DNA from 2 places in the Solibacillus sp. FSL K6-1126 genome. Region 1 is predicted to be linked to the other one. Evidence: predicted binding sites of a transcription regulator. Region 1 holds the regulator's gene; the other holds the start of a gene.
What was found. The regulator CtsR, encoded in region 1, represses protease genes until heat stress. The targets are predictions, from matches to a motif close to ATGGTCAATAAAGGTCAAACA.

Region 1 (11,915 bases):
TGTGCCATATGATACGCTGGACGAAGCAATTGCACTTGTAAATGAATCGGAGCTTGCGTTAAATGCTGGTATTTACACAAATGTATTAACAGATGCAATGAAGGCCGCGGAAGAAATTGAAGCAGGTGCGGTCATCATTAACGATATTCCAACATTCCGTGTAGATAATATGCCGTATGGGGGCGTCAAAATGAGCGGATATGGTAAAGAAGGCATTAAGTATGCAGTAGAAGAAATGACCGATTTAAAATTTATTACAATGAAGTTGAATTATGAATAGTTTGTACTAGCACTTCCATCTTCCGAATAGTAACATGGAGTGTAGTCTAGAAAGGAGGAAGATTATGAAAAATACTCTGCCAATGAGCTTTTCAAAATCTATCCAAACACGATTAGTACTGCCTCCTGATACAAATCATCATCAATCGATATTTGGAGGGAAAGTGTTAGCATATATTGATGAAATTGCTGCGATTGCAGCAATGAAACATTGCCAAGGTGAAGTCGTTACTGCTTCTTTTGACTCAGTAGACTTCGTATCTTCTGCCTATGCAGGTGATATGATTGAACTGGAAGCTGTTGTATCTGGAACAGGTCGTACTTCGATGGAAGTATATGTACGGGTTGTATCAAGAAATATTAAAACAGGTGCAAAGAAATTAACGACTGAATCTTTCGTAACGATGGTCGCAATTGACGAAAATGGCAAGCCGAAAGAAGTGCCGGGAGTTGAACCGGAGACGGATTTCGAACGTCATTTATTTGAAACAGGCCCAATTCGTCAGGAACATCGAAAACAAAAACGTGCATTATCAAAAAAACGTCGTGCATAAAAAAAGGGGATATCAAAGGCGAAATGCCAGTTGATATCCCTTTTTGGTATTAAGCAAAATTAATCATGCAGTTCCTGGACAATGTGCAGCAATGAATCTGATGATGTCATTACATCATTCGTTGTATGTGTCAAACCGGTAATAACAGAAGAAATGGCATGAATGTCTTCATTCGTGTTTTCATATTGCGTTTTGATTCCATGTACCGCTTCTGTAATCGATGTAAAGGAATCCGCCAGGCTTTTTTGCGTATCAACACTCATTTTTACTTGCTCATCTACACTAGAAACAGAGTCAGACATTTGTGAAATACTAAGTTCGGTTTCTTTAATTAAATGAGAGACGTTTTGAACCGCATTTTTAGTTTCTTCAGCAAGCTTTCGGACTTCATCAGCTACTACGGCAAACCCTTTTCCGTGTTCACCTGCACGTGCTGCTTCAATCGATGCATTTAATGCAAGCAAGTTTGTCTGATCAGCAATACCTGTTACCAATCCTACAATTTCGGCAATTTTTTTAGACGATTGACGGAGTTTAACCATTGACGATTCAAGTGTATCCACACGATCCAAAATGTTGGTCATGATTGCTGTCTGGTTAATTAAATATGTAGTACCTGTTGTTGATTTATTTTCTGTTTCCGCTACTAAATTTAAACCTTGTTTTGTATTGGAAGCAATTTCTTCTGATTGGCTCGCAATTTCCTGTAATGATGCATTTGTTTGATCACTAATATGCGTTAACTCTTGTGCAGTATGTTGAATTCGCTCTACAATTCTGTATTTTACATCTAAACTTTCAGTACGAATTCGTTGCTCTTCTTTTTCATATGCTTCAATGACAAGCTGTTGCTCGAAGTTAATGAGTTTTGAAAAAGCATCAACTGCTTTAGCCATGTCAATATTCGACATTTCTATTTTACTGATGAAGTCGATAAACGTTGTCATTAGCGATTGGAATGAAGCGATATACCACTTGGATTGAAGTCCGATTTTGACATGGACATGCGCAATCGTTTGTCGCTCTTCTATATAATGTGAATTGATATTACAGTTGAACATCGCTTCTAAATGCTTCGTTAATGTACCTTTTAGACGATCCATTCGAGCTGAACTCCCAATAATATCTACGAGTTCCGGACTTAAACTGATTGCACCGTAAAACTTTTCCACCATATTCGGGACAACCTGTTGTGCAAAAGGTTCTAACTGTTTAATTACAGCTAAATCCTCTTTCGTTAATTTTAGCAACTCAATCTGTTTGTGTAAGTTAGGATAGGTTGAAACATCCAGATTTACTTGCTGTGCATAATTAGCTATATCAAAATATGGCTTGTTTGAAACTTTTGTCGCTCTTGAAAACAGAATACCCATGTTCTTCCTCGTTTCGTCTATTTATTAAATAATACTCTATTACTGTTTATATCGGATCATATCAGTATTATTCTATAAGGATAAAAAATTTACAGTAATTTGTATATGAGGTAATATAATAACTAATTAAAATGGATGCAGTAAATAGTGAAAGGCGTTGTATTAATGAAGTTTCATAAAGGGCGTTTGAAATTTGTTATACCATTGTCACTTGGGGTGGCGATCGCATCGTATATTATGCTTGTAAACAATTATGCAGAAGTAGGCGACCGTGACCGAATTTTAATAGTTATAGGAGCAACCATCTTAACGGCGATTATTTCCTACTTCTTATTTCCACAAGAAGGGGACAACCCGAAAGATAGAGGCCCATATTGACCAAATACAGACATGACCGGAAATCTCGAAATAAAAATTCGGGATTTTTTGCCCTCTCTATGAAACTTTTACGAATATTATCCGTAAATAAGCTAATAAACTAAAGTGAGGTTGATAACAAATGGAATCTAAATGGTCGAAAATCATCATTCATGCCAGTGCATTCTTTGCGCCGTTCCTAGTACCGATTCTGTTTTTCTTAATAAGTTCTGAAGATGAAGTAAAGCGTACCGCGATTCAAGCATTGCTTTTCCAAATCGTATTCGGTATCTTCATAGCGATTGCAGGTGTCCTTTCAGTTATATTAATTGGTTTACCATTCCTGTTAGTATTTTTAGCCATCTTCTGGATTGCACCGATCATCGGTATTGTTAAAGCATTGTCTGATCAGCACTGGAATTATCCAATCGTCGGACGCTGGGTATAATTTATCCTCGTCTTGGCAAAGTTTATAAAAGCGGTAAGGTTTGTTTAAAAAACACCTTACCGCTTTTTTACATAAATAGGGATTTATTAATGTGAAAATAGGGAAACCTAAAACAAGAGTGATTAGTTGCATTTCGAAAAATAAATATTGTATATTTAAGTCAAAGATAGTCAAAGTCAGTTGATGAGAGGTGAGAGACAGCATGAGGAATATATCTGACATAATTGAAGGGTATTTGAAGGAAGTTATTGAATTAGAGGGACAGGGACATATTGAAATAAAGCGAAATGAATTAGCAAAGCAATTTGCCTGTGCTCCTTCCCAAATCAATTACGTTATCAATACGCGTTTCACGACCGAGCATGGCTACTATGTAGAGAGTAAGCGGGGTGGTGGCGGTTATATTCGGATTTTGCGTGTAACAATCCACTCTAAGAAAAATTTACTGGACGAAATGGAAACACAAATAGGTAACGCCATAGCCCAAACTAATGCTGAGCGTATTATTTTCCGTTTATTGGAAGAGGATATCATTACAGAGCGAGAAGCAAGCATTATGAAGGCCGCTTTAGATCGTGTCACATTACAGGTAGCTTTACCATTGCGTGATCAGCTAAGAGCGCGGATTATGCACGCAATGCTACAAACGATTTCTTTTGAAAAGTAGAGGTGGATTATTATGATATGTGAGCATTGTAAACAGCGTCATGCCAATGTTACCGTTACTCAAGTTCACAATGGTCAAAAAGTCGAGCGTCACTACTGTGAAGTATGTGCAACTCAATTTCATCCATTTCAATTTGACGTAAATGAAGAGCCTGCATCTCTTCAGCAGCTTATTTCAAATTGGTTTAATTTTGTACCTGTGAATGCAAAGAAAGAAAGCACGACAACAAATACTGCCAGCCCAAAATCCTGCCCATCCTGTGGGTTTACGTACCGACAGTTTTTAAAGCAAGGCAAATTTGGATGCGGTCAATGTTACGAAACATTTAGTGAGCAATTACCACAGCTACTTGAACGTCTGCAGGCAGGTACTCAGCATGTAGGATATGTGGAAGAAGGACCTTCAAAAGAAAAAGTGGAACAACAAATCCAAGAGCTCCGTTCATCACTGCAGCAAGCAATTGAGGAAGAGCGTTTTGAGGATGCAGCTTCCATCCGTGATGAAGTTAGGGAATTGGAAAGTAAAATAAAACAGGAAGGTGAGGGGAACGCATGAACATCGAGCATTTTTTAACGAATGCCAGTCCCAGCTGGATGCAGCACGAAAGCGATTCAGATATCGTCATTAGCACGCGCATTCGGCTTGCTCGTAATATTGCCAATACTCGATTTCCGATTAGTTTTACAGAACAGGAAGCACAAATGATCGAAGAAAAAATGATGCAGTCATTATTATCTTTAGATGACAACCCGTATCAGTTTTCTTATTTCCAAATAAAAGATATGCCCGTTTTACAACGCCAAATTTTAGTGGAGAAGCATTTGATCAGTCCGAATTTGGCACGAAGAAAAAAAATTGGATCATTTTTTTTAACAAAAGATGAATCCATTAGCATATTAGTAAATGAAGAGGATCATATTCGTATACAGAGTCTTACGCAAGGAATGAATTTAAAAGAAGCATTTGATAAGGCTCGTAATATTGACCGCTACTTAAGTAAGTCAATTAATTACGCATATGAAGACCGCTATGGTTATTTGACAAGTTGCCCAACAAATGTCGGAACAGGGCTTCGAGCATCTGTCATGCTCCATTTACCTGCACTCACAATGATGAAACAGATGAATCCATTAATTCAGATGATGACACGATTAGGAATGGTTGTGCGGGGTATATATGGGGAAGGCAGTGAAAATTTAGGCAATATTTATCAAATCTCGAACCAGATTACACTAGGTAAATCAGAAGAAACGATTTTACAGGAGCTTCAGGATGTTGTCGAGCAAGTTATCAAAAAAGAAGAGCTTGCACGCAAAAATTTATTGATGCGTGCCCCCTCCGCGTTGGAAGACCGTTTAAGCCGTTCACTCGGTACGTTAAAGTACGCAAAAATTTTAACGAGTGAAGAAGCGGCAAGCTGTTTATCAAATGTGCGTCTTGGGGTAAGTTTAGGATTATTAGAAGCAATTTCACAGCGTAAACTAAATGAGTGCATGCTTATTATGCAACCTGGACTCATTCAGCAATATATTGGTACTACGTTACAACCAGCAGAACGCGACATGTATCGTGCGAAGCTGTTGCAAGAAAAGTTAAACGAGCAAGATGAAGCTACAAACAATGGGGAAAAAGGAGAGGATTTTCTATGATGTTTAATCGATTCACACAACGTGCTCAAAAGGTATTACAACTTGCTCAAGAAGAGGCAATTCGTCTTAAGCATAAAGAAATCGGAACAGAACATATTTTACTTGGCTTAATTCGTGAAGGTGGCGGAATTGCCGCTAAAGCTTTGGAAGCAATTAATATTAGCCCTCAAATGATCGAAACCGGCATTGAGGAACTTGTTGGGAAAGGCACAGAAGATGTAGGTCCTATCGTTCACTACACACCACGTGCTAAAAAGGTAATCGAACTTTCATTGGATGAATCCCGTAAATTAGGGCATGCATATGTCGGAACAGAGCATATTTTATTAGCTTTAATTCGTGAAGGTGAAGGCGTTGCTGCCCGCGTATTGGCGAATACAGGTGTAAGTATCAATAAAGCCCGCCAACAAGTTTTATTGTTATTAGGCAACAATGACTCAAACACTAGCGGTAATTCCAGTATGACGCAAACAGTAAATACACCAACACTTGATAGTTTAGCCCGCGATTTAACAGCGGTGGCGCGTGAAGGTTCACTTGATCCGGTTATCGGCCGCTCTAAAGAAATTACACGTGTTGTAGAAGTACTATCACGTCGTACAAAAAACAACCCGGTACTAATCGGGGAGCCGGGTGTAGGTAAAACGGCCATTGCAGAAGGATTGGCACAGCAAATCATCAATAATGAAGTACCTGAAACATTACGCGATAAACGTGTTATGACGCTCGATATGGGAACAGTTGTTGCAGGTACAAAATATCGTGGGGAATTTGAAGACCGTCTTAAAAAGGTGATGGATGAAATTCGTCAGGCCGGCAATATTATTTTATTCATCGATGAGCTTCATACATTGATCGGTGCAGGTGGTGCAGAAGGTGCGATTGATGCATCGAATATTTTAAAACCATCATTGGCACGAGGCGAACTGCAATGTATCGGCGCAACTACATTGGATGAGTACCGCAAATATATTGAAAAAGACGCAGCATTAGAGCGTCGTTTCCAACCGATCCAAGTTGATGAGCCATCTGTTGAAGAAACAATCCAAATTATTAATGGCTTGCGTGACCGTTATGAAGCACATCACCGTGTGAAAATTTCGGATGAAGCGGTAGAAGCAGCAGCAAAATTATCAGATCGCTATATTTCGGATCGTTTCTTACCGGATAAAGCAATTGACCTAATTGATGAGGCTGGTTCAAAAGTGCGCTTACGCTCTTATACTGTTCCACCTAATTTAAAAGAGTTAGAAGATAAGCTGGAAGGCATTAAGTCTGAAAAGAATGCTGCTGTTTCAGGACAGGAATTTGAAAAAGCTGCTGCATTGCGTGATACGGAGCAGAAGCTTAAACAAGAGCTTGAACAATTGAAAAAAGAGTGGAAAGAAAAACAAGGCAAAGAAGAATCTACAGTATATGTAGACGATATTGCACAAGTGGTAGCGATGTGGACGGGAATTCCTGTTTCGAAAATTGCTCAGGCTGAATCTGCGAAGTTATTAAATCTTGAAGAAGAATTACACAAACGCGTAGTTGGTCAAGGTGAAGCAGTAGAAGCAATTTCCCGTGCAATCCGTCGTGCCCGTGCCGGCTTAAAAGATCCAAAACGTCCAATCGGTTCCTTTATCTTCCTTGGACCTACTGGTGTCGGTAAAACGGAACTTGCACGAGCACTTGCTGAAGTAATGTTCGGTGATGAAGATGCAATGATCCGTGTAGATATGTCCGAGTATATGGAGAAACATTCGACTTCTCGTTTAGTCGGTTCACCTCCAGGCTATGTAGGATTTGATGATGGCGGTCAATTAACAGAAAAAGTTCGTCGTAAACCATATTCAGTTGTACTGCTGGATGAAATCGAAAAAGCGCACCCGGATGTATTCAACATCTTATTACAAGTGTTGGAAGACGGCCGCTTAACTGACTCAAAAGGCCGTGTAGTTGATTTCCGTAACACAGTTGTCATTATGACATCGAATGTTGGGGCAGATGCACTGAAATACCGCAAACATGTTGGCTTCGGCGCCGGTTTAAATGCATCGAAAGATAAAGACATGAAGAGCACAATGCTGGAAGAACTGAAAAAGGCGTTCCGTCCAGAGTTCTTAAACCGTATTGATGAAATGATCGTATTCCATTCATTAGAGAAGGATCACTTAAAAGAAATCGTATCATTAATGGCGAATTCATTAAAGAAACGTCTAAAAGAGCAGGATATCGAACTGCAGCTTACAGATGCAGCGCTTGAGAAAATTTCAGAAGAAGGTTATGATCCACAATATGGTGCGCGTCCATTACGTCGTGCATTACAAAAACATGTGGAAGACCGCTTATCCGAAGAACTGTTAAAAGGTACATTGGATAAGACTCAAACAGTCGTACTTGACTATGTAAATGATGAGTTTGTCGTACGTACACAAGAAAAAGTAGCAACAAATTAGTAAAACCAGACGAGTCGGGATAGTTCCTGCCTCGTCTTTTTTATGCAGACTGAAGTTGCTGGGTACTGGTGGCATATACAAGCGAAACGCGCCGGTTACACATACGCAATTAAACGGGATGTACAGGAATTGTTATATGTATGAGAAGCTAACCGAAAAAGAATTTTGCGACGGATTAGTGGGTATTCAATTTTGTTTCGTGTACAATTATAGGAACAAACATTCGAAGGAGCTAGCAAAATGGCAAAAAAGAAGTCTAAATTTATGTGCAGCAGCTGTGGCTATGAAGCAGCAAAATGGATGGGGCGCTGTCCTGGCTGTGGCGAATGGAATACGATGAATGAAGAAGTCGAAGTCATCTCAAAAGGGCCACGCGGGGCGTTCCAGCATTCTACAACGGCTACAAAAGCAACCCCTATTATCCATGTGGAAGTACAAGAAGAAACACGTATCGCTACAGAAATGAATGAATTTAATCGTGTACTCGGAGGCGGTATTGTACCAGGTTCACTCGTGCTGATAGGCGGTGATCCGGGTATCGGGAAATCGACATTACTACTGCAAGTATCTGCACTTCTTTCTAATCAGGGGAAACGTGTTTTATATATATCCGGTGAAGAATCTGTACGTCAGACGAAGCTGCGTGCTGAACGTTTAGGTGTCCATACACCAGAGCTTTATATTTACTCGGAAACGAATCTGGAATTTTTAAATCAAACAATCGATGAAGTCCAACCGAAATTTGTCATTGTCGATTCGATTCAAACGGTGCACCATCCGGAAGTTACTAGTGCGCCGGGCAGTGTGTCACAAGTACGTGAATGTACAGCAGAATTAATGCGTATTGCAAAAACAAAAAATATCGCTATTTTCCTTGTTGGTCACGTTACAAAAGAAGGACAGATTGCCGGTCCGCGTATTTTAGAACATATGGTAGATACGGTGCTTTACTTTGAAGGGGAACGTCACCATAACCACCGGATTTTACGCAGTCAGAAAAACCGTTTTGGTTCTACAAATGAAATTGCAATTTTTGAAATGCTCCATGGGGGATTAAAGGAAGTATTGAATCCGTCCGAGCTGTTCTTACAGGAACGTTCACAAGGTGCCCCTGGTTCAACAATTGTTGCATCGATGGAAGGGACACGCCCAATTTTGGTAGAAATACAGTCGCTTGTTACACCAACCAGTTTCAATTATCCGAAGCGTATGGCAACCGGGGTTGACCAAAACCGTGTTCAGCTTTTAATGGCGGTATTGGAAAAACGTATGGGCATGATGCTTCAGGCACAGGATGCGTATATTAAAGTTGCGGGTGGTGTGAAACTGGATGAGCCTGCGATTGATTTAGCTGTCTTAACAAGTATTGTATCAAGCTTTAAAGATCAGACAGTACGTCCGACAGATTGTTTTATCGGTGAAGTGGGTTTAACGGGTGAAGTACGTCGTGTTTCCAGAATTGAGCAACGTGTACAGGAGGCGGCAAAGTTAGGGTTTAAACGCGCCTTTATTCCAGCTTCTAATATTGGGGGCTGGGAATTCCCGCCGGACATACAAGTCGTCGGTGTCGAAACAATCAGTGATGCACTGCGGGAATCTTTCCAAAATTTATAGTGAACGAATTCATAATAATCCGCACAAGAAAGAGGCATGGGAAGTTAAAAATTTCCATGCCTCTTTAAATTATGCTTTTACTGTTTTTTCTTTCTTTAAAAATGCTTCTCTTGTGAAAATACCAAAAGGCTTTCCAATCGGTAAGAAATTGAAGCCGAAATGCTTGTTCAATACATTAGCACCTGCACCGTAAAGTGATAAAAGAGCAATGATTAATTCAGAGTAGGCTGCTAATAAATGCATACCGTGCTCCATAATGCCAAATGAACTTAATGCCAGACCAATAAATAAGAAGTCGATCATTACAAAGATCGCGAATAGAACTTTATTTGTTTCAGCTGCACCAATCGTCATAAATAGGGTAAAGATTAAATAACCTAAATACACAACACCGAGCTGAGATGTATCAACAGATGCCTGTAATGTTGCACCAAATACACCGGCTTGAACGAACCAGCTCATACCTACACCCATCCAGAATAAACCGTATGCGCCGAATGCAGTCGTACCAAATGTATTATTATGTTTTGAGTCTAAGACAGATGCGTAAAATTGTGCAATACCACCTAAAAATATTGCCCAAGGAATAACCAAACCTAAGCCCTCTGTCCAGCCTAACTTTTGAGTGGAAGCAACAAATGTTACAATCGCCAAACCGAATAGACCGATTGCAGACGGATCAGCAGTAGTAATTTTTACTTCTTTTGCAGTATTCAAAACGTATTCTCCTCTTCTATGTTAAAATTTTCTATTATATTAATATAATATATTCATTAGTTTGTTTAAGCTACAGGGAACGGAAATTTAGAATGAAGTACGTCATTATTGAATTAATATCGCGCAAATCTAACTAAAAAAAATAGGGAATAATCTTAAAAAATGGGTAAAATCCTAATATTGGAATTCAATTGGCGTTTGTTGTTTATTTACCCTTGCTTTTGGTACCTGGGCTTCGCATGAATGAAACTTTAGATGTATAATTATTACTTGGAGGTGAAACAAATGTTGAAGAAAATAATTCAAGTAGCATTTTTATTTATCGGTGGAGCATTAGGCCTCATTTTCTTACCGCCATTATATGCATTCATGAACTTATCATCCAATCCTTGGCTTAATAATCCATATTTCAGTGTTGCGATAGGTGCTGCTTTGTTATTCGTTTTATCGTTTGCATTATCTGATTACTTTGTAAAATTAATTACTTGGTTAGAGGAAGTATTATTCAAATTGCCTGCAGCGGATTTATTATTTGGTACGCTCGGTTTAATCGTAGGATTATGTGTAGCAACATTGGTCGGTGTCGCGATCAATCAAATGAACATTCCGGTTATTACCGCTGTTGTTCCTGCTATTTTATCCATTGTTCTTGGTTATCTTGGTTTCCGGCTAGGTTTTAGTAAACGGGATGAGCTGTTGCAGATTTTTTCCGGGAAATCGACGAAAAAGCGTCAGAGTGACGGTTCTGTCAAGGAAGTTCAAGATCAGGAGCAGTATAAATTACTTGATACAAGTGTCATTATTGATGGCCGTATTGCTGATATTTCAGCAACAGGGTTTGTTGAAGGGGTTTTAGTTGTACCTCAGTTTGTTTTGACGGAACTACAGCATATCGCGGATTCATCTGATACATTGAAGCGTACGCGTGGTCGCAGGGGTCTAGATATTTTAAAAAGGCTTCAGGACGAACGAGCGTCGAAAGTACTTATTACGGAAGTTGATTTTGAAGATGTGTCTGAAGTGGATTTAAAGTTGGTTCGATTAGCCAAAAACATGAGTGCCCAAATACTGACGAATGATTTTAACTTAAATAAGGTCTGTGAACTGCACCGTGTACAAGTATTGAATATTAATGATTTGGCAAATGCGGTGAAACCGGTCGTAATTCCGGGTGAAGATATGCAAGTCGTAGTCATTAAAGACGGGAAAGAACACAATCAAGGTGTGGCCTATTTAGATGACGGTACAATGATTGTAGTAGAGGGCGGCCGAAGCTATATTGGCCAGGCGATTACAGTGACGGTAACGAGCGTACTTCAAACATCAGCAGGGCGTATGATTTTCGCCAAGCCAAAAGAGGATTAGGATGTGAAGCATTTTGCGTTATGAAGTCGTTTTGCCGGCAGCAGGAAGTGGAAAGCGCATGGGTGCCGGGCAAAATAAATTATTTTTAAACTTAGCGGATAAACCGATTTTAGTTCATACACTTCTTGTTTTTGAACGTGATGAAAATTGTACAGGAATTTGGCTTGCCGTAAAAGATGAGGAACGGCCATTTATCCAGGCGCTCATCGAAAAACATAATATTACAAAAGTAAAAGGCCTGCCGACAGGTGGTGAAGAACGCCAACATTCAGTGCATTCGTGCATAAAAGAAATGAGTGCAGTGGATGTTGTCCTTGTTCATGATGCTGCAAGACCTTTTATTACTATTCCGAAAATTACCGAACTTGCAAAAGTCGCTTATGAAAAAGGAGCGGCTATTGCAGGAGTTCGTGCGAAGGATACGATGAAGGTCGTCCATAACGGTCTTATT
Region 2 (6,955 bases), 3.5 Mb from region 1:
TTACCGTTTTCTTTAATCTTCGCTAGGCCTTCATTTAAACGGTTCAGTAACTCAGTGTTCCCCTTTTTCACCATGAAGCCGTAATATTCTTTTTCAAACTGATCCGATTCAATCGCTTTTAGTCCTGAATCCGGATTGTTCTTTAAGTACTCGATAACAACCGCATTATCGCCAAACGCCGCTGCTGTTGCACCATTGATTACTTCCTGGAATGCTATCGGCTGGTTTTCATACGCTAAAATTTTTGAACTTGATTTTCCTTGCAGGTTTTGTGCTGCAATATGCCCTGTTGTATTAATTTGAACAGAAACTTTTTGATCTTTCAATTCATCCAATGTTTTGATTGGTGAATCTTCTTTCACAACAATCATTAATGATGCTTCATAATATGGATCTGTGAAATCATACGTCTCTTTACGCTCATCTGTAATGGTAATACCAGATGCACCTAAGTCCAGTTCACCGTTCGTAATTTGCTGGAATACCGGCTCCCAACCGACATTTCGGAATTCTACTTCTGAACCGATTTCTTCACCGATTGCGTTCATAATATCTACATCGATTCCAACAATTTCACCTTTGTCATTCATTGATTCAAATGGGGCAAATGTTGCTTCCGTTCCTACTAACAGCTTTTTACCGCCACCTTCTCCGGATGTTGCGCTTCCTGATGTTTCATCATCCGCTGTACCACATGCGGCTAAAATGATTGTTAATGCCATTAGCAGCATCGTTATGAAAAACTTCTTCGTTTTGAACATTATAAACCCCCCTCTATTTTTGTTAAGATTATACATTTTTTAGTAGAGCCACACAATATTTAATTCTAAATCTTCTGATAGTTTAGGATATAAAAGTTTTCCTAAGGAGTCGCCTCCCTTTCATTCCAAACAACTGTGAATCCTACTAAATATAAAAACTACCTTCTACTACTCATCATAATAGAAGATAGTTTCCCAATGTTTATAGTACTTTTCCTAAAAAGGCTTTTGTCCGTTCGTTTTGCGGGTTACCGAATACTTCATCCGGGTGGCCCTGCTCCACGATATAGCCGCCATCCATAAACAGGACACGGTCACCTACTTCACGTGCGAAGCCCATTTCATGTGTTACGACAACCATTGTCATGCCTTCTTTAGCAAGGTTTTTCATTACTTCCAAAACCTCTTTTACCATTTCGGGGTCAAGGGCTGACGTTGGTTCATCAAACAGCATTACTTTCGGCTTCATCGCTAATGCGCGGGCAATCGCGACACGCTGCTGCTGACCGCCTGATAATTGCTGCGGATAGTTATCTGCTTTTTCACGCAAACCGACCTTATCCAATAGCTCGAGTGCCAATTTTTCGGCATCGGCTTTGTTCAGTTGGCGAATTTGCATTGGCGCCATTGTAATATTATCGATGACCGACATATGCGGGAATAGGTTGAACTGTTGGAACACCATCCCCACTTCTGTACGGATATCGTTAATGTTTGTTTTCGGATCATTGATTTTGACACCTTGAATATAAATCGCACCATCCGTTACTTCCTCCAGCAAATTCATGCAGCGAAGAAACGTTGATTTCCCAGAACCAGATGGCCCGATGACACAAACTACTTCCTTTTCATGTACTTCATAATCGATTCCTTTTAACACTTCGAGCTTGCCAAAATGCTTGTGTAAGTTTTCTACTTTAATCATTTACGCGCGCTCCTTTTTCTTACGTGGGTTGTAATTAATATCAACTCGTTTTTCGATAAATGCAATAAGCTTCGTTACAGCATACGTCAATACAAGGTATAGGAACGCTGCGAATAAATAAGGCTCCCAGAAACGCTGATACGTTCCGGCTACTACTTTACTTACATATAAAATCTCGGCCCCGGCGATTACCGTTACAAGTGAAGAATCCTTTAACAATGCGATAAATTCATTCCCTAATGGCGGAATCATACGACGGAACGCCTGCGGTAAAATAACTTTGCGCATCGCCTGGCCCTGTGTTAACCCTAATGACCTTGCAGCTTCCATTTGCCCTTTGTCGATCGACTGGATCCCTGCACGGAAAATTTCTGCATTGTATGCGGCACTGTTTAAAATCAGACCGACAATACCCGATACCCACCAACCTTGCGATGTTCCAAAAATAGTTGGAATAACAGCTAAGTGAATTAATAATAATTGTACGAGCATTGGCGTACCACGGAATACGTCGACATAAATTTTAGCCGGCCAGTAAATCCATTTTTTTGTTGAAACCTGGCCTAATCCTAAAACTAGACCGAATATGATACCACCAATATAACCACATGCTGTTAAAACAATAGTCGCCCAAAGTCCTTTTGCATATAGTTCACGGTAGTTCCAGATTATATCCCAACGGAAAAAATCAAAAAAATCCATCTGAAACCCTCCAATAAATTAAAATGTAGCTTATTCGATTTCCGTACCTGTAATCTCAGCTAACTTGCCATTGTCTTTAATTTTTTGAAGACCTTCATTTAAAATATCCAATAGCTCTTTGTTGCCCTTTTTCACCATAAAACCGAAGTAGTCTTTCTCAAATGAAGTATCCTCTACCGCTCTTAAGCCTGAATCAGGATTGTTTTCAAGGTAATCTAAAATAACTGCATTATCACCGATTGCGGCATCAGCTGCACCTGTCAGCACTTCCGTTAACGCAACAGAGAAGTTTTCATATGCTAAAATCTTCGAGCTTGCAACACCCTGAAGTTCCTGTGCTGCGATGTGGCCTGTTGTATTAATCTGTACTGCAATTTTTTTGTCTTTAATATCTTCCAGCGATGCAACTGTCGAACCTTCTTTTGTCACGATCAGTAAAGTTGCTTCATAGTAAGGATCTGTAAAGTCATATGATTCTTTACGCTCATCTGTAATTGTAATAGCCGCTGCACCCATATCCACTTCGCCAGTTGTTACTTGGCTCATCATTGAGTCCCAGCCTACATTTTTCACTTCTGTTTCAATACCCATCTCTTCGCCGATCGCTGCTAAAATCTCTGAATCTAAGCCGACAACATTTCCTTTATCATCTAAGTATTCAAATGGTGCATATGTAGCTTCCGTACCTGCAACAATTTTCTTATATTCTTTATCCCCTGTAGATGTCGATTCGTCCGCTCCACATGCTGTTAAAATCATTGAAGCTGCAGCTAAAGGTGCTGCCCATTTAAATAGTTTTCTAGTACTCATTATGAATATCCTCCTGGATGTAGTAGTTTTTTTGTTAATAACATGTTCAATTATATTAATTCCGCAATTAATATACAACATTTAATTTTTAAAAAATTGATTATTATTGCATTATGATGAATTATTATAACAAAATTAACGGTATATTTGCATATAATTTAATATTTATTCACTCTATTACTATTCCATTATTGTATTCCCCTCTTCAAAAGGATTCTCGTACCATTACATATATTCCCTGTTTTTCATAATATATGTTAATCTGATAGGTAATTTTTAACTAAAATAAAAAAGACTGCACAAGAGGAATTCCCTCTCATGCAGCCTTGAATTATTATTTTTAGGTAGAGAACGAATGAAGGATAAAAAGAACCGGTACAGTGATTCTTTTTATCCTAATAAAACTTCATTCTCTATTGCAAAAAAACCTCAGATGATTTTTTGCAATTGATATTGAAACGTATATTAAAACAGTAAAATGGTGCCCCCTAAAGGACATGATAATATAGTCTATCTAACTAGTTTTGTGAAAACACAACATTTAATAATGTACTAATTTTTCACATATAATTCAAGTATAAATTGTGATTTTTAATAAAGAATTTTATTTTTTATAGGAAGAGCGTTTAAATTAGAATGGTTTAGGAAATTTATAGTGTAGCGCCAAAAATAAACTGTAGAAAAATGGAAGAGAAAGATTATTTTAACTCTATATAGATCAGTAATAATCTTTAAAAAGAAAGCGCCCTCGGAGGGAATCGAACCCCCAGCCTCAGAACCGGAATCTGAAGTGTTATCCATTACACCACGAGGACATATAAATAATATGTGCAACTTTTTTCATTATACAGATGGAACACCTTATTTTCAACTGTAAAAATCAGAGTTTATATTTGACCATAACTGACTAATACGTGTATGATAGGTTTACAGCTGAAATATTTGTCATTTTCAGCAAAAGTAATCGAATATAAGCTTTAACAAAGGGAGGATTTTTCAATGAACTTAATTCCTACAGTTATTGAACAAACAAACCGCGGCGAGCGTGCATATGACATTTATTCACGTTTACTTAAAGACCGCATCATTTTATTAGGTAGTGGGATTGACGACAATGTTGCGAACTCAATCGTAGCACAGCTATTATTTTTAGAAGCTGAAGATCCAGATAAAGATATCTACCTATATATCAACTCACCAGGTGGCTCTATCACTTCAGGTATGGCGATCTACGATACGATGAACTTCATCAAACCTGATGTATCAACAATCTGTATCGGTATGGCTGCATCAATGGGTGCATTCCTGCTTTCTGCTGGTGCAAAAGGCAAACGTGTTTCTTTACCAAACGCAGAAGTAATGATTCACCAACCACTTGGCGGTGCACAAGGTCAAGCAACAGAAATCGAAATCGCTGCAAAACGTATTTTACACTTACGTGAAAAACTAAACCGCATCATGGCTGAAAACAGTGGCCAAGATTACGAAACGTTAGCACGCGACACAGATCGTGACAACTTCATGTCTGCAGAGCAAGCATTGGAATACGGTCTTATCGATAAAATTTATGAGCGTAACCAATTAAAATAATCGATTCATTCAAGCATACAGGATTCGTCTTGTATGCTTTTTTGTATTTTAAAAAATAAGCACAGCCGTTCATGTAAACTGAACTGGCTGTGCTTTTGTCTTGTAAATAAAATTCGTTATCGCATTTTGTTTAACACTTAAATAATATGTTTGTCCACGTCCAGGATAAAGCGCCAACTCCTTGGCCATTTCGGTCCCTCATGCAAAAGTGGTGGAGCGTTTACTTTTGCATCGGGCCCTCCAATGGCTAGCGGAGTTGAACGGGCGCTTTATCCTTTTGCCTTAATCCGCTTTTTCAATAAGTAGTTGTAATGCGTTGATTGCTTTTTCTTCGTCATGGCCGTCTGCCCATAATGTGACAACCGTGCCTTTTGCAACGGCAAGGCTCATAATGCCCATGATCGACTTCGCATTCACTTTTTTCGTATCCTTTTGTAAATAGACGTCCGCTTTATAACGATTCGCCTCTTGGACGAACAAAGCCGCCTGTCTTGCTTGTAAGCCCGATTTTAACTTTACTTCTACTTGTTTTTCAATCATCTTGAAATACTCCCTTTCACAACCGTTCATCGCTTCTATGTTTATCTTAACGAAATTGTCCGAAAAGAACAACAATTGGAAACATCTTTTATGAAATCGTTACCAATTTTTTCTATTACGCCATGACGTATGTGCTCCATAAGCGCAAGTGGATTTAAATATTCTCTCCACGACGGAGCGCATCCGCGATTTCATCGATTTTGCGCAGACGATGATTGACACCTGATTTACTGACAACGCCAGTTGAAACCATTTCACCGAGCTCTTTTAATGTCACGTCCTGATATTCTACACGAAGACGTGCAATTTCCCTCAGTTTTTCCGGCAGCTGATCAAGCCCTACCGCATTATCGATATAGCGGATATTTTCCACTTGCCTCAATGCCGCGCCAATTGTTTTATTTAAGTTGGCCGTTTCACAGTTTACGATACGGTTTACACTGTTCCGCATATCTCTAATAATCCGAACATCTTCAAACTTCAGCATCGCCTGAACAGCACCGACTAAATTCATAAAATCCGAAATCTTCTCAGCTTCTTTTAAATACGTGACAAAGCCTTTTTTCCGTTCAATTGTTTTCGCATTTAGATCATAGCGGTTCATGAGCTCTGCCAACGCTTCCCCGTGCTCCTTATATAAAGAATAAATCTCCAAATGGTAGGAAGAGGTTTCCGGATTGTTTACCGAGCCTCCTGCCAAAAAGGCTCCACGTAAATAGGCACGGCGTTCATTTTCTTTCGGTATGATTGATTTGGCGATTGTATGATTAAACTCAAATGAATTTGAGACAATTTCTAAATCCGCAAGAATTTCCCGCGCACCTTCCCGTACACGGCATATATACACATTGTTCTTTTTAAGACGCATCTTCTTTCGAACAAGCAACTCTACATTATATGGATAAAGCTTTTTTACAATTGTATAAAGCCGACGTGCGATTGCCGCATTTTCTGTTTGTACGTCTAAGCTTAATTGGCGATTCGCAAAACTTAACGAACCGTTCATCCGTATAAGAGCAGATACTTCTGCCTTTAAACTACTATCACCAGCTTCTACTTGCGTCAGTTCTTTCTTTGTTTCAGATGCAAATGACATGGATTCGCTCCCCCTTTCCTAGCAACCTATGTAGTGTTTGTTTCATACTACTATTCTTGCATCGTTTGTCTTTTCTTTACTGTATATTCAAAAAGCCATTCAGCGAGATTTACCGCATCATGACGTACTGTTCCATTTTCAATAAGCGCAATCTCTTTTGGAATGATATTAATGCCCATTTCTTGCAGTCTTTCAATATCAAACTTAACAGGCTCAGCATTTTCCTCCCGATAATTTTCGTAAATCGAAGGAGGTAGCTCCTTTTCATTGATCAGTACCGATTCGATAAATGCTTCTCCCACATGCTCATGGATTGCTTCTATATGCTGTGAGGCAGTAAAGCTTCTCGTTTCACCTTGCTGTGTCATTAAATTCGCAATATAGATCTTTTCGCCTTTCGCACGAATAACCGCCTGCCCAATTCCTTTAACCAATAAATTCGGAATGATGCTCGTATAAAGGCTGCCAGGTCCAATCAAAATAAAATCTGCTCGTTCAATCGCATGAACTGCAGCAGGTAATGGTTTGAGG

Region 2: the regulator CtsR is predicted to act here: its motif matches at 4,089-4,109, upstream of clpP (ATP-dependent Clp endopeptidase proteolytic subunit ClpP).

What each region holds. Positions count from the first base shown of each region.
Region 1 covers NZ_JBBOPD010000001.1:13,225-25,139, reverse strand. The annotation lists gene MHH44_RS00145 (aldehyde dehydrogenase family protein) at 1-280, shown strand, start outside; gene MHH44_RS00140 (acyl-CoA thioesterase) at 345-833, shown strand; gene MHH44_RS00135 (globin-coupled sensor protein) at 893-2,206, opposite strand; gene MHH44_RS00130 (hypothetical protein) at 2,372-2,584, shown strand; gene MHH44_RS00125 (DUF4870 domain-containing protein) at 2,706-3,011, shown strand; gene MHH44_RS00120 (CtsR family transcriptional regulator) at 3,214-3,678, shown strand; gene MHH44_RS00115 (UvrB/UvrC motif-containing protein) at 3,691-4,233, shown strand; gene MHH44_RS00110 (protein arginine kinase) at 4,230-5,327, shown strand; gene MHH44_RS00105 (ATP-dependent Clp protease ATP-binding subunit) at 5,324-7,768, shown strand; gene radA (DNA repair protein RadA) at 8,009-9,382, shown strand; gene MHH44_RS00095 (acetate uptake transporter) at 9,452-10,099, opposite strand; gene MHH44_RS00090 (PIN/TRAM domain-containing protein) at 10,385-11,464, shown strand; gene ispD (2-C-methyl-D-erythritol 4-phosphate cytidylyltransferase) at 11,478-11,915, shown strand, end outside.
Region 2 covers NZ_JBBOPD010000001.1:3,548,375-3,555,329, forward strand. The annotation lists gene MHH44_RS17680 (basic amino acid ABC transporter substrate-binding protein) at 1-761, opposite strand, end outside; gene MHH44_RS17685 (amino acid ABC transporter ATP-binding protein) at 964-1,686, opposite strand; gene MHH44_RS17690 (amino acid ABC transporter permease) at 1,687-2,388, opposite strand; gene MHH44_RS17695 (basic amino acid ABC transporter substrate-binding protein) at 2,419-3,198, opposite strand; tRNA gene MHH44_RS17700 (tRNA-Arg) at 3,942-4,013, opposite strand; gene clpP (ATP-dependent Clp endopeptidase proteolytic subunit ClpP) at 4,198-4,788, shown strand; gene MHH44_RS17710 (HPr family phosphocarrier protein) at 5,071-5,328, opposite strand; gene whiA (DNA-binding protein WhiA) at 5,483-6,424, opposite strand; gene MHH44_RS17720 (gluconeogenesis factor YvcK family protein) at 6,475-6,955, opposite strand, start outside.